3 regions of the Labrys okinawensis genome follow, and region 2 is predicted to be linked to each of the others. Evidence: riboswitches for the same ligand, from Rfam matches in the RefSeq annotation. Region 2 holds a riboswitch; each other region holds the start of a gene.
What was found. A riboswitch is a leader RNA that binds a small molecule or an ion and turns the genes downstream of it on or off. The one in region 2 is predicted to bind cobalamin.
Positions count from the first base shown of each region.

Region 1 (10,166 bases), 3.5 Mb from region 2:
TTGTCGAGATCGTTGTGCTTGCCGCCGGCGCGCACGCATTTCTGCGAGGTCGCGGCCCGCGAATAGGGGCGCTTCTCGATACCGGTGAAGACGTTCTTGAACTGCACCATACCGGCATTGGTGAACATCAGCGTCGGGTCGTTGCGCGGCACCAGCGGTGAGGATGCCACGGCCTCGTGGCCGTTCCGCACGAAATAATCGAGAAAGGTGGATCGGATCTCGTTGACGCCGCTCATTGCCCGGTATGCCTGTTCCGGCTGGCCATCCCCTTCGGGCAGGACCAGCATCATCATGGTGGAGGGGCGTTGTAGCGGGGCCTTCCCGGCCTGTCGAGGGTTGCGACAGGCCTGAAGGAAGGGAGAAGGCAGCTTTTCGCAAGAATACCGATCCTGGGCGTAGCGAGGTGTCCGAGCAGAATGACACGCCGCCTATCCGTCATTCCGGCGCTCCCAAAGGCAGAGCCCGGAATCCATGAACACAGTCCTGCGACGCCCATGTTCATGGATCCCGTCTCTTCGGCCGGGATGACGGTGCGCCGAGATTTAAGAGGAAAGGCCTCCAGCCTCCCGCACGGCCCTTGCAATGCGCGGATTTGTCCTACCAATTTGCTTGCATTCCAGCGCGCGACATCCTCCATTACGCTCCTTTCAGAACCACAGACCACAGGGACGGAAACGGGATCATTGCCATGACGGACGGGAAAGAGACAGTCGGCTTCATCGGGCTTGGCTTCATGGGCCACGGCATGGCCAAGAACATCGTCGAGAAGGGCTATCCCCTCACCATCATTGGCCACCGCAACCGGGCGCCGATCGAGGATCTGGTGGCGCGCGGAGCCAAGGAGGTGGCGACGCCCCGCGAGGTCGGCGCCAATTCCACCATCGTCTTCCTATGTGTCACGGGTTCCAGGGAGGTGGAGGCGCTGGTGCGCGGGCCAGATGGGCTGAAGGCCGGCCTCAAGCCGGGCTCCGTGGTGGTGGACTGCTCGACCTCGGACCCCACCTCCTCCCTCGCTATCGCAGCCGAACTCGCGGAGGCCGGCGTCGAATTCGCGGACGCCCCGCTCGGCCGCACGCCGAAGGAGGCCTGGGAGGGCACGCTCGATACCATGGTAGGCGCCGGTGATGCCCTGTTCGAACGCCTGAAGCCGGTGCTCTCGACCTGGGCCGGCCGCGTCATCCATATGGGCGGCACCGGCGATGGGCACCGCATGAAGCTCCTCAACAATTTCGTTTCCCTGGGCTATGCGGCGCTCTATGCCGAGGCCATCGCCCTGGCCGACAAGGTCGGCATTTCGCCCAAGCGCTTCGATGCGGTGATCCGGGGCGGGCGAATGGATTGCGGCTTCTACCAGACCTTCACGCGCTGGGTGCTGGAAGGCGACCGCGACGCCCACAAATTCACCATCGCCAACGCCTTCAAGGATCTGCGCTACCTGGAATCGATGGCTGATGCCGCCGGCGTGATCAATCCGATCGGCAATGCGGTGAAGAACTCCTTCGGTGTCGCGATGGCGGCCGGTGGCGAGCGCTCCTATGTTCCGATGCTGACCGACTTCATCGGCAACCTCAACGGCGTGAACCTCAAGCCGGCCAACCAGCCCTGAGAGCTCAGCCTTATAATCGGGAAGCTGACCGAAGACAGCGCTGACCTTTTCATGCCCGGGCTGTGAGAGCGCCTAAAAATGCAAAAAGAAGGGCGGGTTCAGCACCCGCCCATGTCAACGCAGTACAGGGGTCAACGCAGTACAGGGGTTACGCCATGGAGGGTCAAGGGGCCTACTCGTCTTCCGCCTCGGACGGGTCGATATTGTCGAGGATGCGCTCGGCAATCAGACCGGCATTCTGACGGATCGCCTGCTCGATCTTGTTGGCGATATCGGTATTTTCCTTGAGGAACTGCTTGGCGTTCTCACGCCCTTGCCCGAGGCGCTGGCTCTCATAGCTGAACCAGGCGCCGGACTTCTCGACCACGCCCGCCTTGACGCCGAGATCGACCAGTTCGCCCACCTTCGACACGCCTTCGCCATACATGATGTCGAATTCGATCTGCTTGAAGGGCGGCGCCACCTTGTTCTTGACCACCTTGACGCGGGTCTGGTTGCCGACGACCTCCTCGCGGTCCTTGATGGCGCCGACGCGGCGGATATCGAGGCGCACGGAAGCATAGAACTTCAGGGCGTTGCCGCCCGTCGTCGTCTCGGGGCTGCCATACATCACGCCGATCTTCATGCGGATCTGGTTGATAAAGATCACCATGGAATTGGAACGGCCGATCGAAGCGGTGAGCTTGCGCAGCGCCTGGCTCATAAGGCGAGCCTGCAGGCCGGGCTGGACGTCGCCCATCTCGCCTTCGATTTCGGCCTTCGGCGTCAGGGCGGCGACGGAATCGATGACGATGACGTCGATGGCGCCAGAGCGCACCAGGGTGTCGCAGATCTCCAGCGCCTGTTCGCCCGTATCGGGCTGGGAGATCAGGAGATCGTCGAGATTGACGCCGAGCTTGCGGGCATAGATCGGATCGAGCGCATGTTCGGCATCGATGAAGGCGCAGACACCGCCCTTCTTCTGTGCTTCGGCAACGCTGTGCAGCGCCAGAGTGGTCTTGCCCGAGGATTCAGGCCCGTAAATTTCGATGACACGACCTTTGGGCAAGCCGCCGACGCCGAGCGCAATATCGAGCCCCAGCGAGCCGGTGGGGATCGCCTCCACCTCCATCGACTTGGTGCCCTTGCCGAGGCGCATGATCGAACCTTTCCCAAAGGAACGTTCGATCTGTGATAGGGCGGCGTCGAGCGCCTTCGTCTTGTCCATGGAAGTTCCTTCGACCAAGCGCAGCTGTGTCTGACTCATATGCCCGTTCCCTATCAAGCATGAATGGATTCGTCATCCAATGGATGCGTTTCCTAAGCGTTGGCCTTCGCTGCCTTGCCGGCGACTCCGTGCCCATGGGGTTATGTACGCATTTTGTTCCGGTTCACGCAAGTTCTATTTTTGTTCTCAGCGCGCAAAGTGAATCCTGCGTAAAGCCATTCTGAGTTTACACGTGCATACTTGTTGGCTGAGGCGGGATAGGTGGGGCAGCCTCAGGCTGCCGCTTTTGGAACCTTCACGTTCGGTGGTTGGGTGATGAATGGGGCAGATTGCCAGGGCCGCGGCCCAGACAGGGGAAAGAAATAGCCTTCCTCAATCACGCCAAGCTCGGAGCAGGCGAACAGTACAAGGCCTCGCCGCTTCAGGGGCTCCAAATGAAAACGCCGCGTCGGAAGACGCGGCGTTGATTCGCTTGGAGAAAGCCGGAACGGTCAGAAGGTCCGGCGCAGACGTACACCGGCGCCGACGCTGTCAGCCGTGTCGCGTGGATTTGCCGTTACCGTCGTACCGCCGCCATTCGGATCCTTGTTCTGGTACCAGACTTCGGCACCAGCGATGAAGCCCTTCACCACGGTGTAATTCAGCTGGCCACCGACGACATAATAATGGAAATCGGCAGTCGCGCTGGTAGCAATGTTCGGCGCATCGTAGCGGAGATAACCGCCGAACAGCACAGCCTGGAGCTGGTCGGTGAACTTGAGGCCAGCTTCGGCCTGGATGGCCCAACCCTTGGCCCGGTCAAGATCAAACGGTGCCACGGTGGAAGCATATGCATCCGTGCCGCCGAAGCTCAGCAGGCTGCTGCCACTTGGTTGGGAACCACCCACACCAAGATACTTGACGGCACCTTCCGAATAGCTGCCTTCGGCCGCGATATAGGCACCAGAGAGGATTGGGAAGTTGATGTTGCCTGCAGCACCAACCGAATAGCCCCAATCGGTGCCATAGGCCGCGAGCGCCGAGCGATTCTGATGCAGGGCGCCCATCACCTGGACGCGGCCCCAGCCCGTCTTGTTGTCGTCATAGCCGATCACGCCGACGATATCCGGAACCTGGGCACCGCCTTCTGTATTGATGGCGACGCCATTCAACGTACCGCTGTTGCCGAAGGTGGTGCCGGCGCGGTGATCGCGGTTGTCTTCGATGGACAGCGTGGCGAACGCCTTATCAAACTGGGCCGTGTAGCTGATCAAGTTCCGGCGGCCCTGCTCGCCGAAATAGGGTGCGAAAAACTCGGCCTGATATTTTGGATCGTAGAATGCGTAAGGCGACCAGGCGAAACCAGCCGTCAAACCGCCGAACTGCAGATAGGCCTGGCGGACGGTGAAAGTATCATGGACACCTGTACCGAACGGGGGCGCCGTGCCAGCGTTCGACTCTGCCTGCAATTCGAAGAAGGAGCGCAGGAGACCGTAGTCCGTCTGGGTACGCGCATCGAAGCGAATACGGGCATTCGTGCGGAACTGGGTCTGGTTGATATTCCGCTTGTTGGAAGCAGGATCCGGGTTCGACTGGTACCAATAGTCCGCGCGGATCTGGCCGCTGATCTGAAGGCAGGTGTCGCTTCCCGGAATATAGAAGAAGCCCGGGCCGAAGGCCGAGCAGACCTTCACATATTCTACGGCCTCCCCCTTCGTCATCGGAAGGTCGGCAGCAGCAGCCGCCCCAACAGTGAGCAAGCCGGCGCAGGCGCCGAGAATAATGGAACGTATGGTCATCGATAAACCCCGAATTATTTTATTTGACATCTCAACATAGGTCTTTACTCGTTGAGATATTCGCGTTTAAGTTGTAGAGTATGTCTCGCATCACTTAAACAAGGCTGCTTTTTGCATTGCAGCGAAAGAATCCTGCGCCTTTACCTCAAATTACACAATGTTAAGGTGTGTCACGTTTTAGACACAAAATTCGTTTGTTCATGACTGTGGCGAATGTGCACCACTGCGCCACGACTGCGTGCAGGCAAAAGAAAACCCCTCCCGGGGTCACGGAAGGGGTCGAATTTGCGTCCGAATGAGCGTTTTCAGCCCAGATTGAGCTCCTTGAAGAAGTCGTTGCCTTTGTCGTCGATCACGATGAAGGCGGGGAAATCCTCAACCTCGATCCGCCAGACGGCCTCCATGCCGAGTTCGGGATATTCGAGCACCTCTACTTTCTTGATGCAGTCCTGCGCAAGGCGGGCGGCCGGGCCGCCGATCGAGCCGAGGTAGAAGCCGCCATGCTTGGCGCAGGCTTCGCGCACCTGGGCCGAGCGATTGCCCTTGGCGAGCATCACCATCGACCCGCCGGCTGCCTGGAACTGATCGACATAGGAGTCCATGCGCCCCGCCGTGGTCGGGCCGAAGGATCCGGAGGCGTAGCCGGCCGGCGTCTTGGCCGGGCCGGCATAATAGACGGGGTGGTTCCTGATGTAGTCGGGCAGGCCGCCGCCGGTTTCCAGGCGCTCGCGCAGCTTGGCATGGGCGAGGTCCCGAGCCACGATGATCGGCCCCGAGAGGGACACCCGCGTCTTCACCGGATATTGCGACAGCGTCTCCAGGATCTTCGACATCGACTGGTTCAGGTCGATCTTGACTACGGGGCCACCGAGCCTGCTCTCGTCGATCTCGGGCAGGAAGCGCGCAGGATTATGCTCGAGTTCTTCGAGGAAGATGCCCTCGCGCGTGATTTTGCCCATGGCCTGGCGGTCCGCCGAGCAGGAAACGCCGAGACCGATGGGAAGGCTGGCGCCGTGGCGCGGCAGGCGGATGACACGCACGTCATGGCAGAAATACTTGCCGCCGAACTGCGCACCGACACCGAGCGACTGGGTGAGCGCATGCACTTCCTGCTCGAGTTCGAGGTCGCGGAAGGCATGGCCAAGCTCGGAACCCTGCGTCGGCAGCGTATCGAGATAATGCGCCGAGGCGAGCTTGACGGCCTTCAGCGTCAGCTCTGCCGAGGTTCCGCCGATCACCACCGCCAGGTGATAGGGCGGGCACGCGGCCGTGCCGAGGGTGAGGATCTTCTCCTTGAGAAAAGCGATCAGCCGGTCCTTCGACAGGATCGACGGCGTCGCCTGATAGAGGAAGGTCTTGTTGGCCGAGCCGCCGCCCTTGGCGATGAAGAGGAACTTGTAGGCTTCCTCCCCTTCCGCCGCGATGTCGATCTGGGCCGGCAGGTTGGTCTTGGTGTTCTTCTCCTCGAACATGGAGAGCGGGGCGAGCTGCGAATACCGCAGGTTCTTCTTCTCATAGGCGTCGCGGATGCCTTGCGCGATGGCGCCCTCGTCCTCGCCGTCGGTCCAGACCTTGCGGCCCTTCTTGGCCATCACGATGGCCGTGCCCGTGTCCTGGCACATCGGCAGCACGCCGCCGGCTGCGATATTGGCGTTCTTCAGGAGGTCATAGGCGACGAAGCGGTCATTGTCGGTCGCCTCGGGATCTTCGAGAATGTTGCGCAGCTGCTGCAGGTGGGCGGGCCGCAGGAGATGGTTGATGTCGGCGAAGGCCTGCTCGGCCAGGAGGCGCATCGCCTCGCCTTCGACCTGCAGCACTTCCTTGTCGCCGATCTTCTCCACACGCACGCCCTGGTCCGTCAGCTTCCGGTAAGGCGTCTCGTCCGCTCCCAACGGAAACAGGGGCACATGGGGATAGGAGGGGTTGGAGACGGAATCGGCAGGCATTGGAGAAAGGCTCCGGCTGGATTGCGAGATCAGGGCAATTCCAAACTGCCCATCATGGGCCTTGATGTAGACCTTATCGCTGCCGCTGCCTATGGCTTCCTGAGCGCACTCCCCGCGACAATGTCCCGAACACACCAGCCGACGTCGCTTCGTCTCTAGTGCGTGCAGCGACTCGATGTAGTCTTGAAATATTCGAGGTGCCGGTCCTGCTTTGGGAGGAGGATCGGATAATTGGGAAGCCGGCGGAAACCCCGGCGCTGCCCCCGCAACGGTAGAGGAGTTGGTCGAGGCAATCAGCCACTGGATCGGCAACGATCTGGGAAGGCGCCAAGACCAGGCCCCAAAGGCCACTCCTGAGCCCGGAAACCAGCCGCGAATGAAACCGATGGATCGCGGCGGGCGTTCCGGAAGGAGGATAGGGATTCGGGTGCCGCCGGCACGAGCAATTCCATCCGCTTCCAGTCCCACCACTCTCCGTCAAACGCACAGATGGTCACGTGGGATTTTGACATGAATGCGCATCAGGACATGCTCGGCCGCCTTCGCGGCCATCGCCCCGGCACGACGCTGGACGGCAAGTTCTATACGGACGCCGACTACTTCAAGCTCGACATGGAGCATATCTGGTATCGCGAATGGCTGTTCGCCGGCCATGATTGCGAGCTGGCCAAGCCCGGCAGCTACATCACCCTGCAGATCGGCGACTATCCCGTCATCGTGCTGCGCTCGGGCGACGGCGCCATCCGCGCCTTCCACAATTCCTGCCGCCACCGTGGTTCGCGTCTGTGTTCGGCCGAGCGCGGCACCGTCGCCAAGCTCGTCTGCCCCTATCACCAGTGGACCTACGAGCTCGACGGCCGCCTTCTGTTCGCCCGGGACATGGGCGCGAATTTCGATGCCAGGCAATACGGCCTGAAGCCCGTCCACTGCGAGAGCGTCGGCGGCTATCTCTGGATATGCCTCGCCAAGGACGCGCCGGACTTCGAGGCCTTCCGCGCGCAGGTGATGCCCTATCTGGCGCCGCATCGGCTCAAGGATGCGAAGGTCGCCTTCGAGAGCACCATTGTCGAGCAGGGCAACTGGAAGCTGGTATGGGAGAACAATCGCGAATGCTACCATTGCTCCGGCAACCATCCCGAGCTCTGCCGCACCTTCCCGGAAGCGCCCACGGTGAGCGGTGTGCAGGGTGCCCAGGACGACCCCTTGATATCGGCCCATTGGGACCGCTGCGAGGAGGCCGGCCTGCCCTCCACCTTCAAGATCTCGGAGAGCGGCCAGTTCCGCACGGCCCGCATGCCGCTGCTGCGAAACGCGCTCAGCTACACCATGTCGGGCAAGCCGGCCGTGAGCCGGCCGCTGAGTTCATCGATCGAGGACGGCAATATCGGCACGCTGCTGCTTTTCCATTATCCCACCACCTGGAACCATGTGCTGGGTGACCACGCGGTCAGCTTCCGCGTCATCCCGATCGGCCCAAGGGAGACGCAGGTCACCACCAAGTGGCTGGTGCACAAGGATGCGGTCGAAGGCGTCGACTACAATCTCGATGACCTCACTCATGTCTGGACCATGACCAACGACCAGGACCGCCAGATCGTCGAGGAGAACCAGCGCGGCGTCTCCTCGCCCGCCTACACGCCCGGCCCCTATGCGCCGGATCATGAAGGCGGCGTGATGCAGTTCGTCGAATGGTACCGCAACGCGATGGAAGCATCGCTGGGCGGCGACGCCGTGCGCCTGCGCAGCGTGGCGTAAGCCGGGAGCGCGGACATCCTGTCCGCTCTTCTTTTCCGCAAGCGATACCTCTCCAAGAGCGGACTGGAAGTCCGCGCTCCCAGGATCCCATGTTCAAGCATCTCGACCAAACCCCACCCTGGAACGACAAGGCGCAGACACTGGAATGCGTCTCGATCGTCAGCGAAGGCCGCGATGTGGCGACCTTCACCTTCCGCGCCTCCGAGGAAGGCTGGTTCCGCTATGAGCCGGGCCAGTTCATCACCCTGGAGATCCCGGCGGCGAACGGTCCCGTGCTGCGGACCTATACGCTCTCCTCCAGCCCATCGCGCCCGATGTCGATCAGCGTCACCGCCAAGGCGCAGGCGACCAGCGTCGGCACGCGCTGGATGCTCGATAACCTCAAGCCGGGCACGCGGATGAAGGCCCATGGCCCGCTCGGCCAGTTCACCTTCCACCGCCATCCGGCGGAGAAATACCTCTTCATCTCAGCCGGTTCCGGCATTACGCCGATGATGTCGATGACGCGCTTTGCCGCCGACCACGGCAAGGCCACCGACATTGCCTTCGTCAATTGCGCGCGCCGGCCCTCGGAGATCATCTTCCGGCACGAACTGGAGCGCCTTGCTGCCGGCATGCGGCATCTGCGCCTTGCCTGGATCGTCGAGGAGGCCGATGCCGGCGAAATATGGACCGGCTTTCGCGGCCGTCTCAATGCCCCGGCCCTGCGCCTGATCGCTCCTGATTTCCGTGAGCGTGAAGTGTTCTGTTGCGGTCCCGCGCCCTTCATGGCGGCGGTGAAGGACATGCTGGAGGCCAATGGCTACGACATGCGCCGCTATCATGAGGAGAGCTTCCAGCCGCCGGAGATTGACGAGAAGTCTGTCCAGATCGATCCCGAGGCGGTTAGCGAAGGGAGCGTCGCCTTCACGCGTTCCGGTATCGAGGTCCCCTCCTCCAGCCAGGAGACCATCCTGCAGCTCGCCCGTGCCGCCGGCCTCAACCTGCCGACCGGATGCACCATGGGCCTGTGTGGAACCTGCAAGGTGCAGCGCCTGTCCGGCGAGACGGTGATGAACCATCAGGGCGGCATCCGAGAGGAGGAGATCGAGGCCGGTTTCGTGCTTGCCTGCTGCACACGGCCGGTCGGCCGCGTCGAGATCGAGGCCTGAGCCATGCAGGCCTTCGAACCTCTCAATCCCGATGCGCTTGTCGTGCACGCCCTGCTCTCGATGTCGGGCGATATTGTCGAGACGGCGGAGGAGCGGGCTCGCACACTGCTGTTCAGCTGGGTTCTCAGCCTCAAGCCGGGCGTGGATCTGGCGACCGCGGCGATCGATCTGAAGTGCCAGCTCCTCACCGCCTCCCCCGAGCACAATCCGCTCCTGCCGCATCTATGTGAATTGCTGGACGAAGTTCGCACGCATGCGGGCCGTTCGCGCGGGCGCCGGCGTCGCGTTCGCGCGGATGCCTGAAGGCGACCCTGGGATCGCAAGCTTCCAGCCCATATGCGCTAACTTTGCAGAAAAAGGCGCGCGAAACGCGGAGTGGCGATCTCCGATCGCCATCTTCTTCACCGGTAAACACATCGTTTCCAAGAATGGCGATCAGAGATCGCCACTTGTGTAATTGGGATGTGCTTTAGTTGTGCTGCTTCGTGAGGAGTGCCATGGGCTGGGTGGCCACCCAGCCCATGGCGGCCGTTCGTTCGGATCGTGATCGCCACCAGGCTTGGGCCTGTCTTGGAGCTTGATCGTCGGACGGCCTCTTCAATCGACCCGGAAGGTTGCCAGAACCTTGGGTTCGCACACAAGGCAGGGCCAAATGAAGACATCTCATGGTAGCATGAACGTTGCAGGAATCGACATCGGCAAGGCCAAGCTCGATGTCGGGTT
Region 1 is NZ_CP178864.1:3,096,192-3,106,357, reverse strand. It holds gene alaS (alanine--tRNA ligase) at 1-236, opposite strand, end outside; gene ACMDCR_RS14450 (NAD(P)-dependent oxidoreductase) at 689-1,606, shown strand; gene recA (recombinase RecA) at 1,779-2,852, opposite strand; gene ACMDCR_RS14440 (porin) at 3,305-4,591, opposite strand; gene ACMDCR_RS14435 (fumarate hydratase) at 4,897-6,537, opposite strand; cobalamin riboswitch at 6,716-6,927, shown strand; gene ACMDCR_RS14430 (aromatic ring-hydroxylating oxygenase subunit alpha) at 7,048-8,292, shown strand; gene ACMDCR_RS14425 (2Fe-2S iron-sulfur cluster-binding protein) at 8,382-9,443, shown strand; gene ACMDCR_RS14420 (hypothetical protein) at 9,447-9,746, shown strand; gene ACMDCR_RS14415 (IS110 family transposase) at 10,117-10,166, shown strand, end outside.
Region 1: it holds a riboswitch for cobalamin, as region 2 does, so the genes downstream of both, ACMDCR_RS14430 (aromatic ring-hydroxylating oxygenase subunit alpha) here and ACMDCR_RS30445 (CbtB domain-containing protein) in region 2, are expected to answer to the same signal.

Region 2 (10,166 bases):
GTAATGCTTGGCCTTCGACAGGACGATGTCGACTTCCTTGTCGTGCTGCAGATAGTTCAGCGTGGTGACGATCGACCAGCGATCCATCTGGCCCTGGTTGATCTGCTGCGTGCCGTGATAGAGGCCGGAGGTGTCGCCCAGGCCCACCGTGTTGGTGGTGGCGAACAGGCGGAAGGCGGGGTGCGGGCGGATCACGCGCCGCTGGTCGAGCAGGGTCAGGCGGCCGGATACCTCAAGCACGCGCTGGATCACGAACATCACGTCGGGGCGGCCGGCGTCATATTCGTCGAAGACGAGGGCGATGTTGTTCTGCAAGGCCCAGGGCAGCATGCCGTCCCGGAACTCGGTGATCTGCTGGCCGTCTTTGAGGACGATGGCGTCCTTGCCGACGAGATCGATACGCGAGACATGGCTGTCGAGATTGATGCGCACGCAGGGCCAATTGAGGCGCGCGGCGACCTGCTCGATATGGGTCGACTTGCCGGTGCCGTGATAGCCGGTGACCATCACACGGCGATTATGGGCAAAGCCCGCGAGGATCGCCAGGGTGGTCGGCTTGTCGAAAAGATAGTCGGGGTCGAGGTCCGGGACGTGGTCGTCGGGCTTGGAATAGGCCGGGACCTGAAGATCCGTGTCGAAACCAAACAGCTTCTTGGCCGAGACCATGATATCCGGCAGGTTGGCCGGTGTCGTTTCGTTAGTCATAATGCCTTCCTTGGCTGTCGCCAGGACGGCGAAGCCGACAATCAGTACGAGCGGGCCTGAAAGCCCTCAGAGGGCAAGCCTAGCAAAGCCCGGCGCTTCGGAGCGTATTATAGGCCTGAATGATCCCGCGCAATTGATCTTCGCTGGATCGGTCGCCGCCATTGGCATCGGGGTGAAGCCGTTTGACGAGAGTCTTGTAGCGCGCCTTGATCTCCGGGCCGTTGGCCGTTTCCGGCAGATCCAGTGCTTCAAGCGCCTTGCGCTCGAGAATCTTGAGCCGGCGACGCTCCGGTTGGGGCGCCGTGGTCTGCCGGCGGAAGCCATGGGCGTCGTCGAAGAAACCAAAGTCGTCCTGGACGTCAGGGCCTGCCTGGGCGCCCCGCTTCTTGGCCCAGGGATTGACGCCCATTGTCCAGGTCGGCCGATGTCCGAAAGCGGCATCGCGCTGATAGGCGCTCACGGAATCGTCGGGCAGGCCGGCGAAATAATTGTAGTTCTTGTTGTAGTCGCGGACATGTTCGAGGCAGAAATGCCAGAACTGGCCCTCGCGATTGCGCCCCTTCGGCGCCCGAAATTCACCGTGATTGCGGCAATTGACGTGTTCGCACAGTCTCACGGACGCCTGATGGACCTCCTCGGCCCTCGGGCGCACCCGGATGCGATCAAACAAGGGCGAGTCCAAATCCATGATGACATCACTATGCGAGCGCCAGACCAATTGGGCAAGCGCGAGCTTAAGGACAAGGGGTTAATTGAGGCGGAATGCCGCGAAGCGGCAAGTCATTATATGGAGCCGCGCCCTAAAAAAGAAAGAGGCCGCCCGGATGGCGGCCCAAGTCTTAGGGAGGAAACGCCCAAGGAGGGCTGTAGAGGTGCGGAACGGCATCCACTACACAGCTTAGAGTGCGACTGCTCTCGTCATTTCGCAAGTGCGAAACAGATGAATTCGGTGCAAGAAAGCAAGAATTCCCGCCGGTGTGACATAAAGGCGACGCTTGGCTCGCAAGCCATTGGCCTGACCGTCAGGCCAATGGCCTGTACCTTCCCTTACGCCCGCCGGCCTTCGGGCTGCATCAATTTCTGCGCGAGAATGCCAAAGACCAGGCCCAGCGTGGTCCACAGGACGACATGGATGCCGAGCGAGGCGACCCGGAAGTTCCATAGCACATCGGCCGAGAAGTCGGCCGGCACTTCATGCACGCCCGGCAGCACCAGCATGGCGATGGCCATCACCACGACATAGGCAGCCGCCGCGATCAGGTTGGCGTTCCACCGGCCGAGACTCGCGGCCAGGCGATTGGCCGTGTTGAGCGCAGCGATCGCCACCAGCACCGAAAGTGCGACGATGCTGAAATAGAGGGCGGTCCTCAAGCCGATCGTGTCGGGATTGCCGACAGCCGGCGGGTTGGCCGGATATTTGAGTTGCGGAACGATCACAATTGTCGCAAGGCCGATGGCTGCGACGACGGCCGCAGTGGCCCTCGGGCTCAGCGAGCCGAGCCGTCCCTGCGCGAAGGCGAAGACGAGGGCGAAGATGCCACCGACCGCCGCGCCGTAGACCAGCACGCCGGTGAGCAGGCCGAAGCTCGCCTGCATCGGCCGGCTGACGAGTTCCTCCTCGTTGCCATGATCCTGGCCGGCGGCGGGGGCCGTCGACATGTTCATGTTCATGGCGGGAGCAGGTTTGGCCTCCTGCTGCGCCGAACGGCTCTCCTCGAAGGCGATGGCCGCATCCACCTGCGGTTCACCGAAGACCCTGGCAAAGCCAAAGGCGAGCAAGCCCGCGAGGATGCCAACAAGCATCCCCCGGATCAAAAGGGACCTGACCATGATGTGTCCGTTGCCCCTAGTGGCAGGGGAAGCCGAGCAGATGGCGGCCGTCATGCACCCATTCGTGGATGTACATGCCCTGGAAAATGGACGTCGCACCCTCTTCGGCGCCGACGAAGTAGATCGCCAGGAGAGCCAGCAGCAGCGTCAGGATGGCCCACGGCACGATTTCGCGCAGCGGAATGGTGATGGATTGCGGTGAGGAAGGCGCGAGAACGGCGGTCGTCATCATAAAGCTCCTTGGGATTACGCGTCCCGTTTGAGGCGTGCGTGCCTTGGAAGAGGTCTGACTGTCGAAGCGGCAGCGGATGCCGTCGATCACAGTGGCGCGACCGTGCCGGACTTTCACCGGCTTCTCAACCTTGGCGTGCAAATGGCATAAGCAGCGCATCTGTCGCCGCATGTCAATATTGTGCCGTCATTTTTGTGCTTGTAGAGACCATCGCATGACCCCGCGCCTGACCCTTATCTGCCATGCGGCGACGCCCGCCCTGCGCACGGCGAGTTTTCCCCTCGACGAAGCGCTCGATGACAGGGGCCTGTCGGCGGCCAGGGCGCTTGCGGGGCGATTCGAGAAGGTCGGCCGCATTCTCCTCAGTCCCGCCTTGCGGGCACGCCAGACGGCGCAGGCGATGGAGCTCGAGGGCGAGACATGCGAAGCCCTGCGCGAATGCGACTATGGACGCTGGGCGGGGCTCGGCTTCGAGGCGGTCGCCATCGCCGAGCCGGAGGGGGTGGCCGCCTGGGCCAGCGATCCCGATGCCCGTCCGCACGGCGGGGAATCTGTGACCAACCTCATCCGCCGTGTCGGCGCCTGGCTCGACGGCGAGCGCTTCGAGGGGCATGTGCTGGCCGTCACGCACGCCTCCGTCGTGCGGGCCGCCGCGGTGCACGCGCTCGGCGCCCCGGGGCAGGCCTTCTGGCGCATCGAGGCGGGGCCGCTGTCGGTCGCGGATCTCAGGCCTTCGCCAAGGGGTTGGACGTTGAGATTGGGATAGCTGGGAGTGGCGGTCTCCGACCGCCATTTTCCTGTTCAAAGAACGTACCGGTTCCAAGCATGGCGGTCGGAGACCGCCACTCCTACCCAAAGAACCCCAGCGCCGCCGCGACGATCGCCTCCGGCGCGTCCTCCTGCATGAGATGGCCGCAATCCGGGATCTCCGTCAGCCGGCAGCCGGGGAGCAGAGCGGCCAGCTCGCGCCCCCTCTCTACCGGGATCCAGCCATCCTCCACGCCCCAGAGCAGGCGCGATGGGCAGCGCAGATTAGGATAATGATCCTGGATCTCGTCCGTATAGCGCTGATCCATCTGGGCGATCTGGCGATAGAAGGCGGGCTTGCCGACCGGGCCTGTCCAGGGCGCGGCATAAGCCTGGCGTGCGGCGGCGGACAAGGGCCTGAAGGCGGCACCCTGCAGATAGGCGGTGAGGATGGCTTCCTGGATATAATCGGGTATGCCGGCGAAGGCCTCCTCGTACTGCCGGACATGGCGCACGAAAGGCGAGCCCCAGGGACGCACGGCCACGGGATCGATGAGGAGGAGGCGCTTATATTCGCAGCCGTCGAGGAGATGGGCGCGCAGCACCGTGGCGCCGCCGAAATCATGGGCGATCACGTCGGGCTGCTCCAGCGACCAGAACTGCAACAGCGCCGCCAGCAGCCGGTTCTGCATGCCCAGCGATACATCCTGGCCCTCCCGCTTCTCCGACTGGCCATAGCCGATGAGGTCGTAGAGGTAGATCTCGAAATGGCGCGCGAGCTCACGGGCGATCGCCCGCCAGACGAAGGAGGAGAACGGCGTGCCATGCACCAGCACCAAAGGCGGGCCGGCGCCGAAGCGGTCATAGGCGACGCTCTGGCCCTCGAATGTGAAGATCCGGCGGAGATTCCAGTCCATGGCGGCCTCTGATGGCGGGCTTCGAGGAAATCTGCGCCTGGTCGAAGGCGCGGGCAAGCGCTGGGAGCGCGGACATCTCTAAGACACTCAAGAGAGTGTCGGATGTCCGCGCTCCCAGGATTCGTCATTGGCTTGTCGTCGGGCCTTTTGTAGACAGGGCGCCCAACGAGGAATGATTGCATGCGCGTGGCAATGATCGGGACAGGCTATGTCGGGCTGGTGACGGGGGCGTGCCTCGCCGACTTCGGCCATGTCGTTGTTTGCGTCGACAAGGATCCGGCCAAGATCGAAGGCCTGCTCGCCGGTCGCATGCCGATCTACGAGCCCGGCCTTGAGCAGCTCGTGGCGCGAAACGTCAGGGAAAAGCGCCTATTCTTCACCACCGAGCTTGCGCCCGCGGTGAAGGAAGCGGCCGTGGTGTTCCTTGCCGTCGGCACGCCCTCGCGCCGCGGCGACGGCCATGCCGACCTCTCCTATGTCTATGGCGCCGTGCGCGAGATCGCCGCGGCAGCGGAAGGCTTCACCGTGGTGGTGACCAAGTCGACGGTGCCCGTCGGCACGGGCGACGAGGTCGAACGCCTCATCCGCGAGGTCAGGCCGGATGCCGACATTGCCGTGGTCTCCAACCCCGAATTCCTGCGCGAAGGCGCGGCGATCGAGGATTTCAAGCGCCCCGACCGCATTGTCGTCGGCGTCGAGGACGAGCGCGCCCGCATCGTGATGGCGGAAGTCTATCGCCCGCTCCATCTCAACCAGGGGCCGCTGCTGTTCACGGAACGGCGTACCTCCGAGATGATCAAATATGCAGCCAACGCCTTCCTGGCGACCAAGATCACCTTCATCAACGAGATCGCGGATCTGTGCGAGAAGGCCGGCGCCAATGTGCAAGAGGTGGCGCGCGGCATCGGCCTCGACAACCGCATCGGCGCGAAATTCCTGCATGCCGGCCCGGGCTATGGCGGCTCCTGCTTTCCGAAGGACACGCTGGCGCTGTTGCGCACAGGCCAGGAATATGGCGCGCCGCTGCGCATCGTCGAGGCGGTGGTGGGGGTCAACGACGCGCGCAAATCCTCGATGGCCCGCAAGATCATCGGGGCGCTCGACGGCAACATCGCGGGCAAGACGGTGGCTCTCCTCGGCCTCACCTTCAAGCCCAACACCGACGACATGCGCGAGAGCCCCTCGATCCCGATCGTCTACGCGCTGCAGGACAAGGGGGCGCGCGTGCGTGCGTACGACCCGCAGGGCATGGAGGAGGCGCGCAAGGTGCTGGCCGATGTCGACTACCATGACAGCGCCTATGACTGCCTGGACGGAGCCGATGTCGCCGTCATCATCACCGAATGGGACGAGTTCCGCGCCCTCGACCTCGAACGTGTGAAGGGCCTGCTCAAGCAGCCTGTGATCGTCGACCTGCGCAACATCTACAGGCTCGACGACATGGCGCGCCACGGCTTCCGCTACGAAAGTATCGGGCGCGAGGGCACGGTACCCTGAAGTTTTCCGGCTCTTTTCGCACCAAACCTTGCTGACAGGCGAAGCAAAGCTCGACGTAGAGGAGAAAATCTGCCTCCAGGTTGCCTTCCGCCATCGAAAATTGTTGCCGAATTGCATCATGCCTGCGCGGCAAGGTTGCGGTTTTTCGATCTTGCTAGGTCGCGACCCCAAAAATGGTCATAGTGCGGCCCTGCCGCTGATTCCGGTTTCGCTGCTCGACTGGGAGGCGGGTGTTCGTTGCTTTCGGGAGCGTTCATGTCGGTTTTGCATCGGAGCTGTTGCCGGCTGGCGGGCGGTGTGGTGGCCTTGGCTGTCCTGGGTATGGCGGACGCCGCCCTGGCCCAGCAGATGCCGGCCATGCCGGTGACCGTGGCCAATCCCGTCAGCCGCAAGATCACCGAGATGGAGGAATTCACCGGCCGCTTCCGGGCCTGGCCCTCCGTCGCCATCACCTCGCGGGTCACCGGCTATCTCGACAAATCGAGCTTCGTCGAAGGCTCGCTGGTCAAGCAGGGCGACGTGCTGTTCTCCATCGATCCGCGTCCGTTCCAGGCCGCTGTCGACCAGGCCGCCGCCCAGGTCAAGATCGCTCAGACCAAAATCGATCTCACCAAGGCCAATCTCGCCCGCGCCGAGGAATTGAAGAAGAGCGGCAACGTCACCGACGCCACCTATCAGTCCAACCTGCAGGCGTTCCAGGAAGCGGCAGCCTCAATCGATTCGGCCAACGCGGCGCTCGCCACCGCCAAGCTCGACCTAAACTTCGCCACCATCACGGCGCCGATCTCAGGCAAGATCAGCCGCCAGCTCGTTTCGGCCGGCAATCTGGTGGTGGCCAACGGCACGGCGCCACTCACCACCATCGTGGCCGTCGATCCGATCTATTTCTATTTCGAGTTCGACGAGGCGAGCTACCTTGCCTATCACCGCGCATCGCGCGGCAAGGTCGATTCGTCAGGCACCGATGAAGGCATGAAAGCGGAGATCGCGCTCTCCGACGAGAAGACCTTCTCCCACCGGGGCACGCTCGACTATTTCGACCCGCAGGTCGATGCCCAGACGGGCACGGTGACGGCACGCGCCAAGGTGGCCAATCCGGACGGCTTCCTCACCTCGGGCCTGTTCGGGCGCATTCGCATCGCCGTGGGCGAGCCATATGATGCACTGGTCGTGCCTGATGTGGCAGTGGGGCAGTCGTCGCAGGGGCACTACGTGGTCGTTGTCGTCGACAAGAAGGCAACCATCCGCCCCGTGGAGACGGGACCTAAATTCGGCACCTTCCGGGTGATCAGGAACGGTCTCAAGCCTGAGGACGCGGTGCTGATCAACGGTCAGATGCGCGCCCGCCCGGGCAGCGAGGTCATCCCGCAGCCCACCAAGCTGGATGTGCCGGACCCGCTTCTTCCCGACGCCAACTGATCGGGAGCGACGCCCATGAAATTCGGCCATTTCTTCGTCGATCGCCCGATCTTTGCCGCCGTGGTCTCCATCGTCACGGTGGTGGTGGGTCTCGTCTGCTATTTCAACCTGCCGGTCGCCCAGTTCCCGCAGATCGCTCCACCGACCGTCACGGTCAATGCCACCTATCCCGGCGCCAATGCCGAAACCATTGCCGAGACGGTGGCGACCCCGCTCGAACAGGCGATCAACGGCGTGGAAGGGATGATCTACCAGACCTCCCAGTCCACCAATGACGGTTCGCTGCAGATCACGGTGACCTTCGCCACCGGCACCGATCTCGATATCGCGCAGGTGCAGGTGCAGAACCGCATCGCCACCGCCGAGCCTCGCCTGCCCGCCGAGGTGCGTACGCTCGGCGTCACCGTGAACAAGGCCTCGTCGGACTTCCTGCTCATCGTCACCATGTATTCGCCCGATAATTCGCTGAGCGACTACGGGGTGTCGGATTATGCCATCGTCAACGTCAACGACATCATCGCGCGTGTCGACGGCGTGGGCTCGACCTTCACCTTCGGCCTGCGCGAGCCGGCCCTGCGCGTCTGGCTGGACCCGGATCGCCTTGCCAGCTTCAACCTGACGGCGGGCGATGTCGTCGGCGCCCTGCGTGAACAGAACGTCCAGGTCTCGGGCGGCACGCTCGGCGGCCAGCCCTCGCCACAAAACACAACCAGCGAGATCACCGTCACCACGCTCGGCCGCTTCCAGGACGCCGAACAGTTCCGCAATGTCATCATCAAGTCGACGGCCGATGGCCGCGTGCTGAAGCTGAAGGATGTCGCCCGCGTCGAGATGGGCGCCAAGCAATATGGCTCCAACCTCTATCTCGACGGCCAGCCTACCGTAGGCCTTGCGGTGCTGCAGCGCCCGGGCACCAATGCCCTCGCCACCGCCGACCGCGTCAAGGCCAAGATGGAGGAATTGGCCTCCGCCTTTCCGCCTGGGCTGAAATATTCCATCGTCTATAACCCGACGGAATTCGTCTCGGCTTCGATCGAGGCGGTCTACCACACCTTCGCCGAGGCGATCGTGCTGGTCGTCATCGTCGTCTTCATCTTCCTGCAGTCATGGCGGGCGGCGATCATCCCGATCATCGCCATTCCCGTTTCGCTCATCGGCACTTTCGCGGTGATGAGCGGGCTTGGCTTTTCCCTGAACATGCTCACGCTGTTCGGCCTGATCCTGGCGGTCGGCATCGTGGTCGACGATGCCATCGTGGTCGTGGAGAATGTCGAGCGCAACATTCACGACGGCATGACGCCCAACCGCGCCGCTCACGTCACCATGGACGAGGTAGGCCGCGCCGTGATCGCCATCGCGCTGGTGCTCTGCGCGGTCTTCGTGCCCACCGCCTTCATTCCTGGTATTTCAGGCAAGTTCTACCAGCAATTCGCGGTGACGATCGCAGCCGCCACTGTGATCTCGGCCTTCAACTCACTGACCCTGTCGCCGGCGCTCGCCGCCATTCTGCTGAAGCCGCACGACCCCAGCCACAGGAGCCGCTTCTTCCTGTTCCGCTGGCTGCAGGGGCTGGGCTACGGCTTCAACAGGGGCTTCGAGCGCCTGTCCCGCGGCTATGGCGGCGTGGTGGGCTTTGCCGTCAGCCATAAGCTCGTCTTCCTCCTCCTCTATGGCGGGCTGATCTACGCAACCTTCTACATCTACCAGAGGACGCCGACGGGCTTCGTGCCGGAGTCCGACCAGGGCTACGCCATCGTCGTGGTGCAGCTGCCGGACGGCGCCTCGCTGGAGCGCACCGATGCGGTGGTAAAGAAGGCGCAGGAGATCGCCTCCACCAGTCCGGGCGTCGGGCATGTCATCGGTGTCGCCGGGTTCTCCGGTGTGACCTTCACGGCGGCCTCCAATGCCGCCACACTGTTCGTGCCGTTCAAGCCTTTCGACGAGCGCCTCAAGGAAGGGCTGAGCGCGCAGAAGATCGTGGGTGAATTGCAAAAGCGCGTGTTCGCGATCGAGGAGGGCCTGGTTTTCGTCATCAACCCGCCCACCATCCAGGGCCTCGGGCAGGGCGGCGGCTACAAGATGCAGGTGCAGGACCGCAGCGGCGTCGGCCTGGAGGCGCTGGAACAGGCGGCCAATGCGCTGGTCGGCAAGGCCAACCAGACGCCGGGCCTGTTCCAGGTCTTCACCACCTTCTCCACGCGCGGGCCGCAGCTCTTCGTCAATGTCGACCGTGTGAAGGCACAGATGCTCAACGTGCCGATCGGCAATATTTTCGAGGCGCTGCAGGTCTATGTCGGCTCGTCCTATGTGAACGACTTCACCCGCTTCGGCCGGGCCTTCCAGGTGACGGCGCAGGCCGAGGGCGGCAACCGCGTCAATACCGCGGACCTTGCCCGCATCAAGGTGCGCAACGCCTCGGGCGGCCTGGTGCCGCTCGGCTCGCTGGTGAGTTTCGAGAACCGCACCGGCCCCGATACGATGACACGCCACAACATCTATCCCGCCATCCCGGTTCAGGGCAGCTCGCTGCCTGGCGTTTCCTCCACCACTGCGCTCGACCTGATGGAAAGGGACGCGCGTGAGGTGCTGCCCCCGGGCGTCGGCTTCGAATGGACCGAGATCGCCTTCCAGGAGCGCTCCGTCGGCAACACCGCCTTCGTGGTCTTCGGCATCGCGGTGCTCTTCGTCTTCCTGTTCCTGGCGGCGCAATATGAAAGCTGGTCGCTGCCGCTTGCCATCATCCTGATCGTCCCGCTCGCCATCCTGGCGGCGCTGCTCGGCGGCATGGCCCGGGGGCTGCCCTGGTGGGGCGAGTGGAC
Region 2 is NZ_CP178864.1:6,556,633-6,566,798, reverse strand. It holds gene cobS (cobaltochelatase subunit CobS) at 1-705, opposite strand, end outside; gene ACMDCR_RS30455 (J domain-containing protein) at 785-1,375, opposite strand; gene ACMDCR_RS30450 (CbtA family protein) at 1,753-2,535, opposite strand; gene ACMDCR_RS30445 (CbtB domain-containing protein) at 2,552-2,764, opposite strand; cobalamin riboswitch at 2,798-2,946, opposite strand; gene ACMDCR_RS30440 (histidine phosphatase family protein) at 2,982-3,533, shown strand; gene ACMDCR_RS30435 (alpha/beta fold hydrolase) at 3,616-4,431, opposite strand; gene ACMDCR_RS30430 (UDP-glucose dehydrogenase family protein) at 4,612-5,928, shown strand; gene ACMDCR_RS30425 (efflux RND transporter periplasmic adaptor subunit) at 6,184-7,347, shown strand; gene ACMDCR_RS30420 (efflux RND transporter permease subunit) at 7,363-10,166, shown strand, end outside.

Region 3 (10,166 bases), 1.9 Mb from region 2:
GCTGCGACCGCATGGTCCGCATCCGCTCCGGCCATATCGAGGCGGACGAGGCGGCGAAGATCGAGGCGGCGGAGTAGCCCCCAGGTCACGCCTTCAAAAGCCCCTGCACATCCAGCCGCCGCGTATACATCGCCAGCTTGCCGTCCTCCGCCCGTGGCCAGTCCTCCTGCGGCCGGTCCCAGTAGAGTTCCACGCCGTTCTGGTCGGGATCGCGCAAATAGAGCGCCTCGCTGACGCCGTGGTCGCTCGCGCCATCGAGCTCGATGCCGGCGGCCAATACGCGGCGCAACGCATCGGCAAGCGCCGCGCGCGTCGGATAGAGGATGGCGGTGTGGTAGAGGCCGGTCGAGCCGGGCGGTGGGGGCGAACCACCCTTGCTCTCCCAGGTGTTGAGGCCGAGATGATGGTGATAGCCCCCGGCCGAGAGGAAGGCGGCCTGCGAGCCGTAGCGCGCCATCACGTCGAAGCCGAGAACGCCGACATAGAAGCCGAGCGCCCGGTCGAGATCGGCGACCTTGAGATGCACGTGACCGATCTTGACGCCGGCGGAAACGGGCTGGGGAGCAGGATTGAGGGGATGGAGCGGTTCGGTCGGCATGGAAGTTTTCCTTTTCTCACGGTGAAATAGGCTTTCCGATCGCCTTTGACCATGCGCGGATTGGAAGAAGTCTGCTTCCCAGGGCTAAAACTCGATGCCTTCCTGCGCCTTCACTCCGGCGGCAAAATGGTGCTTTACCAGCGTCATCTCCGTCACCAGATCGGCCGCTTCGATCATCTCCGGCTTGGCGTTACGGCCGGTGACGATGACATGCAGATCCGGGCGGCGCGCCCTGAGGGTGGCCACCACCTCGGTGAGGTCGAGATAATCGTAGCGCAGCGCGATGTTGAGCTCGTCGAGCACCACCAGACGCATGCCGGGATCGGCCAGCATGTCCTTGGCCGCGTCCCAGGCGCGGCCGGCGGCGGCGACGTCGCGGGCGCGGTCCTGCGTTTCCCAGGTGAAGCCTTCGCCCATGCTCTTCCAGCTGACGAGATCGTCGAAGCGCTCCAGCGCCTTGCGTTCGCCGGTGGACCAGGCGCCCTTGATGAACTGCACCACGCCGACGCGCCAGCCATGGCCGAGCGCGCGCATGATCAGGCCGAAGGCAGCGGTCGACTTACCCTTGCCGGGGCCGGTGTTGACGATCAGCAGCCCCTTTTCGGTGATCGTCTTGGAAGCGACCTCGGCGTCCTGCACCGCCTTGCGCTTTTCCATCTTCGCCTTGTGGCGTGCCTCGTCATCCGTCATTTCACCACCATGGGCAGGCCCGCCACCATGAAGACGACGCTGTCGGCAAGGGCCGCGATCTGTTGATTGAGCCGTCCCTGCTCATCGCGGAAGGCGCGGGCGAGGGCATTGTCCGGCACGATGGATAGGCCGACCTCGTTGGAGACCAGCACCACCGGGCCGGGAGCGGAAGCGAGCGCCTCGACAAGTTTCGCAAAGGCGGGCTTGAGGGCATGCTCGCCCAGCATGAGATTGGTGAGCCAAAGGGTGAGGCAGTCGACGAGGATTGTGCCTTGGGCCGCCGTGATCGCCTCGGGCAAGGCGAGCGGGGCATCGACGGTGCGCCAGTTCTCATCGCGCCGCGCCCGATGCTCCGCGATGCGGGCGCACATCTCCTCGTCGAAGGCCTGGGCAGTGGCGATATAGGTCCAGGGCGCGGGGTGGGCCGAGACCAGAGCCTCGGCATGGCGGCTCTTGCCGGAACGCGCGCCGCCGAGGATGAAGATGAGGCGAGGGGAAGTCATCGGGCGTACTTGCCGGCTCTGAGGCAAGAACGCAAGCCATAGTTCCCGGGACCGCAGGCATCTCGCCCATAGCGGTAACTTTGCGGGCGGAGACGCGGGATTGGAGTGGCGACCTCCGATCGCCATTCTTCGAAACAGAGCCTTTATACAAGCGGAAGATGGCAGTCAGAGACTGCCACTCCGTGTTCGGCGCGTCCGCGCTCTCGGTCAGGCCCCGCTCGACAGGTCCACGTTCTTGATCGGCAGGGCTCGGATGCGCTTGCCGGTGGCATTGAAGATCGCATTGCATACCGCCGGGGCGATCGGCGGGGTGCCGGGCTCGCCGATGCCGCCCCATTTGGTGCCACCGCTCAGCACCAGATGCGTCTCGATCTTCGGCGTGTCGGCAAGGCGGGCGACCTCGTAATCGTCGAAATTGCCCTGCACCACCGCACCCTTGTCGATGGTGATCTCGCCGAACAGGGCGGCCGAGAGGCCGTAGACCACCGCGCTTTCGATCTGCATCACCGCCGTGAGCGGGTTGACGACATGGCCGCAATCCACCGCCGCCACCACGCGGTCGACCTTCACCTCGCCCTTCGGGCTGACGGTGAGCTCGACCACCTCGCCGACGATGGTGCCAAAGGACTCGTGGATGGCGATGCCGCGCCCGGACCCCTTGGGCAGCGGCTTGTCCCAGTCGCTTTTCGCAGCCAGCGTGTCGAGTACGGCGAGGAAGTCGGGCTTGCCCTCCAGGAGCTTGCGGCGGTAGCGATAACCGTCCATGCCCGCCGCCTGCGCCAGTTCGTCGATGAAGCCTTCGAGGGCGAAGGCGTTCTGCGAGGAGCCGACCGAGCGCCAGAACATCACCGGTACGTGGGTGTTCTTCAGGATGCAGTCGACCTGCGTCGCCGCCGAGTGGTAGGGCATGTTGGCGAGGCCCTCGACGGCAGAAGGCTCGATGCCGTTCTCCACTTTGCCCCAGCCGAGCGAGCGCTGGATCGAGCCGACTGCGGTGCGCACATGCATGGCCGTGGGCCGGCCGTCGGTGCCGAGCGCGGCCTGGAAGCGGATGGCAGCCTGCGGGCGGTAGCGATCGTGCCGCATGTCGTCCTCGCGAGTCCAGACGAGCTTCACGGGCTTGCCGACAGCCTTCGAGATGGTCACGGCCTGCACGAGTTCATCATTGACCGCGCGCCGGCCGAAGCCGCCGCCGAGGAAGCAGTTGTGGATCTCGACCTCGCTCGGCGGCACACCGGCAGCCTTGGCCGCGAGCTGCAGGGCCATGTCGGGATTCTGCGTTCCCATCCAGATCTCGACCTTGCCCTCGGTGACATGGGCCGTACAGTTGAGCGGCCCCATCGGGGCGTGGGCGAGATGCGGTGCCTGGTATATCGCATCGACGCGCTTGCCGGCGTTTAGGCCGGCATCGACATCGCCCTCCTTCTTGGCCGTGACGGCCGGGCCGTCGAGCGCGGCGATATAATCTGCGTCGAACTGCTTGGAGCTGGTATTGGCCGCAGGCCCCTCATCCCAGACGATCGGCAGATTGGCGAGTGCTTCCTTGGCGCGCCAGAAACGGTCGGCGACCACGGCGACACCGCCCTCAATCGGCACTACGGCGATGACGCCGCGCCGGCCCTTGATGGCGCCCTCGTCGTAGGACTTAACCTTGCCGCCGAAGACGGGGCAGGTAGACGCCGCGGCATAGACCATGTCGGGGAGGCGGATGTCGATGCCGAACTTGGCGGCACCGACGAGCTTGGGCGGCGTATCCAGACGGGCCAGCGGCTTGCCGATCAAGGTGAACTGGTCCGGCGTCTTGATAGCGGGATCGCTGGCGAGCGTGACCTTGGCGGCGTCGGCCGCGAGCTCGCCATAGCGCAGGCTCCTGCCGCTGGCCTGGTGAACCACCTTGCCATTGTCGACGCTGCAGCTGTCGGGCGAAACGTTCCAGCGTCCGGCAGCCGCCTGCACCAGCCGCACGCGGGCATTGGCGCCAGCCGCCTGAAGGAATTCGCGCGAACGCCGGACAGCGCCCGAGCCGCCGGTGCCCATGCGCTTGTAGACATTGTTCTCGCGCAGGTTCCGGCTGGCGGTGGCATATTCGGCCTTCACCCTGGCCCAGTCACAACCGAGTTCCTCGGCCACGATCATTGGCAGCGAGGTGAAGACGCCTTCGCCCATTTCCGATTGGGCGACGCGGATGATCACGGTGTCGTCGGGCTCGACCATGATCCAGGCGTTGATCTCCTCACCGGTTCTGGTCTCATCCCAAGGCTGGTTGTCGACGACGAGCGCACTGGCGGCTTGCGGAATGATGCCGCCGATCATCAGACCGCCGGCGGCGGTGAGGCTGATGGCAAGGAAGTTCCGGCGGCTCAGGCGAACCGCGTGTCTGTCGATGGCGTTCATGGTCCTACCCCTTCATCATGTCGGCGGCGCGATGGATGGCGGCGCGGATGCGCGGATAGGTGCCGCAGCGGCAGATATTGGTGATGGAACTGTCGATATCCTCGTCGCTCGGATGCGGCGTATCCTTGAGAAAGGCGGCGGCGGCCATGATCTGGCCGGACTGGCAATAGCCGCATTGGGGCACGTCCTCGGCCAGCCATGCCTGCTGCACCGGGTGCTTGCCGTCGGGCGAAAGGCCCTCGATCGTGGTGATGTGGGCGCCGTCGACGTCGCCGACCTGGGTCTGGCAGGAGCGGATGGCAGCGCCTTCGACATGCACGGTGCAGGCGCCACACTCGGCGATGCCGCAGCCGAACTTCGTGCCGGTGAGGCCGAGTTCGTCGCGGATGACCCAAAGCAGCGGGGTTTCGGGCTCAATATCGAGCTGATGCGAAATATTATTTACAATAAGGGCAACCATAGGCAGGCCTCTCAGCGGCTGATGCACGGCAGAAGACCAGGCCCATCGGCGTTGGCCTTCTGTTGGGCGATTGCGAGGAGGCCAGACTAGCAGCAATCAACGGGGCCGAACGGCCGGATAACGCAGACGTGAGTCATCGTTATCGGAGGGGAGCGTGCCGGGATTTTCGCATGCGCCAGACTGCATTCCCAAAGCCGGCAAAGTGCCGTGTCGGTTCAACGCTTGGGATGGAAATCCGACTGCGGCTGAATGTTCGCCGGCGAGAAAGTGCCTGCGCCGAGAATGACACTCGGATGGTCAGCAGGTTCTGGGCACGGCGCAGATCGTCGAGCTGGGAGGGATACACGCGGTCGCGGTCTTTCTGACGGGAGAGAGAAGAATCACGGCTTGAGCAGGAGCCTGCTGTAGCCGAGGGCGTCACCGCTGATGGCCACCAGCACGCCGATGGAAACCAGAATAAGACCGATCAGGAAGATTCGGACGATGCGCCGGTAGATCGGTTCCTCAAGGGAGGAGACGGACAGCATGCCCGCCATCGACCAGATCTGGAAAACGATGCCCACTGCGATGAGGACCACGGCGGCGAGGTCCTCTGGTATCCAGTTGCCCGGTTGGGAAGCCCAGTTGTTGAGAAACCCGAGCGAGAAGGCGAGCACCACGCCGATCGCCGTCACCGAGCCATTGCGGAAGGTGGCATCGATCCGCTTCGGCGGCTCGATGACAGGTGTCGGCGGCGGGGAGGGCGTCTCGTCGGCCATGGCAGCCTCGATGTTTGAGAGCTATTCGATGCCCTTATGCCGGATTTTGAGACAGCGATGGAAGCGTGAACATTGACAAGCCTGCTCGCACGGCCCTTATGTCATGCGCGAACGGTTTCTCTCGTTGAGAGAGAAGAGGGAATGCGGTGCGGGGATCTTTCCCAAAGCCGCGGCTGCCCCCGCAACTGTAAGCGGCGAGCGCTCTGCCACAGGCCACTGGGAAACCGGGAAGGCGGCGGTGCGCGGTGAACCGCGAGCCAGGAGACCTGCTGTTCGCCAGTGTTACACCGGTCCGGGCGGGGCGCCGCGGCCACCGGTTCCTTTTTGGAAGATCGCCGGCCTTTCCGTCGCTTCCAGCGCCCCGCAGCCGTTCCGGCGGCATGAATGGGGCCGATGCGAGAAACTCTTCTGCCAGTCCTGGTGCATGTCTGCGTAACCTGCAGACGCGAAGGCGATGATCCCGAGGCGCCCCGCCAGGGCTCACGCCTGCGCGATCGCCTTGCCGGCCTTCTGCCTGCGGGCATGACGCTCCAGCCGGTCGAATGCCTTGGCAACTGCAAGCGCTCCTGCACCGTGGCACTGTCCGCCCCCGGAAGCTGGACCTATGTCTTCGGCGATCTCACGGCCGAGAGCGGGCCGGATATCGTCACCGGCGCCAAGCTCCTCGCTCATTCGACGGACGGCCTGATGCCATGGCGCGGCCGTCCCGAACCTTTCAAGCGCAGCATGATCGCGCGCATACCACCCATCCAACCCCTCGAGGACGCTGCCGAATGAACGCGCCGCTGAAAGCAGAAATTGCCAAGGTTCCCTGCACCATCGTCACCGGCTTTCTTGGTGCCGGCAAGACGACCCTGATCCGCAATCTCCTTGCCACCGCCAATGGCCGCAGGCTCGCTCTGATCGTCAACGAGTTCGGCGATGTCGGCGTCGACGGCGACATCCTGAAATCCTGCGGCATCGAGAGCTGTCCGGAGGACGCGATCGTCGAACTCGCCAATGGCTGCATCTGCTGCACCGTCGCGGATGATTTCGTGCCGGCGCTCGAAACCCTGCTCGCCCGGCCCAACGCGCCCGAGCATATCGTCATCGAGACCTCCGGCCTGGCGCTGCCCAAGCCCCTGGTGAAGGCGTTCAACTGGCCGGCGATTCGCTCGCGCGTGACGGTCGATGGCGTGATCGCCGTGGTCGATGGCGCCGCCGTTGCCGCCGGCCGTTTTGCCGACGATCCCGAGGAGCTGAAGCGACGGGCCGAGGGCGATGCCTCGCTCGACCATGACAATCCGCTGGAGGAGGTCTATGAGGACCAGCTCCTCTGCGCCGATCTCGTGGTGCTGAACAAGGCCGATTTGATGTCGGTGGTCGAGGCCGACAACGTCGAAAAGGATATCGAGAAAACCGTGCCGCGCGCCGTCAAGGTGGTGCGCACCTCCGAGGGCCGGATCGATGCAGCGGTGCTGCTCGGCATCGGCGCGGCGGCGGAGAGCGACCTCGAAGGACGCCCCTCGCATCACGACCACGAGGAGGAGCATGATCACGACGATTTCGACACGTTCATCGTCGACCTGCCCGCCATTCTCGAGGCCGATGCGCTGGTCCGCAGGCTGAAGGCGGCCGCCGAGACGCATGACATCCTGCGCATCAAGGGCTTCGTCGCGATTGAAGGCAAGCCCATGCGCCTGCTGGTGCAGGGCGTCGGCGCCCGCTTCTCGCAGCATTTCGACCGCGCCTGGGCGCCGGGCGAGACCCGCGCCAGCCGTCTCGTCATCATCGGCGAGAAGGGCATCGACCAAGGGGCCATCAGGAAAGCTCTGGAGAACTGATGCATCTGCTGCCGGCCGATACGCGTTCGCTCGATGCCAGCGAGGCGGCCATCGATCTGGGCCAGGCGCCCGGACCGATCGTCTTTGCCTCGCTGACCGATAGCGACCTCGCTCTGGCGGCAGCCACGGGGCTCGACGGCCTGCGCCTCGCGCCCTTGCAGAAACTGCGCCACCCGATGTCGGTGGATCTCTATGTCGAGAACACGGCGAGGCACGCGAAGGCCATCGTCGTGCGTCTGCTTGGCGGCATGGACTACTGGCGCTACGGCGTCGAGGAACTGGCAGCAGCGGCGCGTACGCACGGCATCGCCCTGGCGCTGATCCCCGGCGACGCCAGGCCGGATGGCCGGCTCGCCGCGCTCTCCACCGTGCCGGCGGAGGCGCTGGAGACGCTGGCGCGCTATTGGCGCGAGGGCGGGGCGGCGAATGCGCGATCGTCGTTGCTCTATGCCGCGCGGCTGGGCGGGTTGGATTTCGGCGATCCGGACGAGCCGGTCACTGTGCCGAAGTATGGCACGCTGGGAGCGCGGACATCTTGTCCGCATCTTGGAAACGTCACGCCTGGCGAGAAGGAAGATGCGGACAAGATGTCCGCGCTCCCAGCGGTCATCCTCTTCTACCGCTCCATCCTGCTCTCCGCCGACACCGCCCCCATCACAGCCCTTGCAGAGGCCCTGGAAGGCCACGGCCTCCTACCCACCGCCCTCTATGTCGGATCCCTCAAGGACGCCGAGACCGCCACCTGGGTGTGCGGGCAGCTCGGGGCCTTGAAGCCCGCCGTCATCCTCAACGCCACTGCCTTCTCCGCCCTGGACGACGACGGCGCTTCGCCGCTCGACAGAGCCGATTGCCCGGTGCTGCAGGTCATCACATCCTCCTCGGTGGAGGAGGCCTGGGAGGCGTCCAGCCGCGGCCTTTCGGCCAGCGATCTCGCCATGCATGTGGCCTTGCCCGAACTCGACGGCCGCCTCAGCGCCGGCGTGATCTCCTTCAAGGCCGAGCGGCAGGCCGGCGCTTTCTCGCACCTGGCGCATCGGCCGCATGCCGAGCGCATCGCCGCGGTGGCCGCCAAGGCCGCGGCCTGGGCCCGGCTTGCCGCCAAGCCGCGGGCAGAGCGCCGGCTCGGCCTGGTGCTCTCCAACTATCCCGGCGCGGACGGGCGCCTCGCCCATGCCGTCGGACTGGACGCGCCGGCCTCCACGCTGGCGATCCTCGATCGGCTGGAGGCGGAGGGGTATGCGATAGCGGAGCGGCCGAAAGACGGGGCGGAACTGCTAAAGCGGCTGGAACCGATTCTCGGGACCGCAGGCGTCTCGCCTGCCCTTGCAAACGATACCGGTTCGGGTGAGGGCGCAGGCTTGGTGTGCCGGTCTTCAGACCGGCATGCCCGCGACGGCGAAGAAGTTGCCGGTCCGAAGACCGGCACACCGACCCCGGTCCTTTCCCTCCAAGCCTACCGCACCTGGCTCGACACCCTCCCGAAAGCCATCCGAGAAAAACTCCTCACGCACTGGGGCGATCCCGCCACCGATCCGCTCTGCCGAGACAGCACCTTCACCTTCGCCGGCCTGATCTGCGGCCATGTCGCCATCGCCATCCAGCCCGACCGCGGTTCGGCCCTCGATCGCAAGGGCGATCACCATTCGCCGGACCTGCCGCCGCGCCATTCCTATCTCGCCTTCTATCTCTGGCTGCGCGAGAGCTTCGACATGGATGCGATGATCCATCTCGGCACGCATGGCACGCTGGAGTGGCTGCCCGGCAAGGCCACAGCTCTCTCGGCGGAGTGTTTCCCGGAACTGGCGGCCGGCCATCTGCCGGTGCTCTATCCCTTCATCGTCAACAATCCAGGCGAGGCGGCACAGGCCAAGCGCCGGCTCGGCGCCGTGACCATCGGCCACCTCACGCCGCCCTTGCGCGAGGCTGGGCTTTCGGGCGCCGCGATCGAAGTGGAGCGCCTTATCGACGAATATGCCAGTGCCGACGGGCTCGACCAGCGGCGCATGGGCTATCTGCGCCGGGAGATCATCGAGAAGGCGCAAGATGGCGGCCTCACCGCGGAATGCGGCATCGCGCCCGAAGCCGGTGAAGAGGAGACGCTAGCAAGGCTCGATGCCTTCCTCTGCGACGTCAAGGAGCTGCAGATCCGCGACGGCTTGCATGTCTTCGGGCAGACGCCGACGGACTCCAGCCATCTCCTCGATGTTCTGGCAGCAGCCGGCGGCGAGGCCGAGCGCCCGGCGCTTGCGGCCCGGCTCGAACGCTGTGGGGAGGCCGAGATGGCGGGCCTGATCGCCGGGCTCGACGGCCGCTTCGTCCGACCGGGTCCCGCCGGTGCGCCGACACGGGGCCGTGCAGACGTGCTGCCCACGGGGCGCAACCTCACCACGCTCGATCCGCGCGCCATCCCGACCCGCGCCGCCTATGCGATTGGATCGCGCGCGGCCGATGCCCTGGTGCAGCGTTTCCTGCAGGATCATGGCGACCATCCCCGCCGCATCGTGCTCGACCTTTGGGGCTCGGCCACCATGCGCACGGGAGGTGATGATCTTGCTCAGGCGCTGGCGCTTCTTGGTGTCAGGCCTGTCTGGGACAATGGCTCCAACCGGGTCTCCGGCTTTGAGATCCTGCCGCAAGCCAGGCTCGACCGGCCGCGCGTCGATGTCACCTTGCGCATCTCCGGCCTCTTCCGCGATGTCTTTGCCCAGCAGATCGCCTTGTTCGACGAGGTCGTGCGGGCCGTCGCAGCGCTGGATGAGACGCCAGAGTGGAACCCGCTTGCCGAAGCAGTCCGAGCCACTGCCGAACGCCCGCTGCGCATCTTCGGCGCCGCGCCCTCGGCCTATGGAGCCGGCGTCACCGATCGCATTGCCCGCGGCGCCTGGGAGACCCGCGCCGATCTCGGCCGCGATTATCTCGCCGCCAGCGCCCATGCCTATG
Region 3 is NZ_CP178864.1:1,455,760-1,465,925, forward strand. It holds gene ACMDCR_RS06970 (ABC transporter ATP-binding protein) at 1-77, shown strand, start outside; gene ACMDCR_RS06975 (VOC family protein) at 86-598, opposite strand; gene cobO (cob(I)yrinic acid a,c-diamide adenosyltransferase) at 683-1,288, opposite strand; gene cobU (bifunctional adenosylcobinamide kinase/adenosylcobinamide-phosphate guanylyltransferase) at 1,285-1,791, opposite strand; gene ACMDCR_RS06990 (molybdopterin cofactor-binding domain-containing protein) at 1,999-4,185, opposite strand; gene ACMDCR_RS06995 ((2Fe-2S)-binding protein) at 4,190-4,645, opposite strand; gene ACMDCR_RS07000 (hypothetical protein) at 5,026-5,403, opposite strand; cobalamin riboswitch at 5,499-5,692, shown strand; gene ACMDCR_RS07005 (DUF1636 family protein) at 5,797-6,180, shown strand; gene cobW (cobalamin biosynthesis protein CobW) at 6,177-7,226, shown strand; gene cobN (cobaltochelatase subunit CobN) at 7,226-10,166, shown strand, end outside.
Region 3: it holds a riboswitch for cobalamin, as region 2 does, so the genes downstream of both, ACMDCR_RS07005 (DUF1636 family protein) here and ACMDCR_RS30445 (CbtB domain-containing protein) in region 2, are expected to answer to the same signal.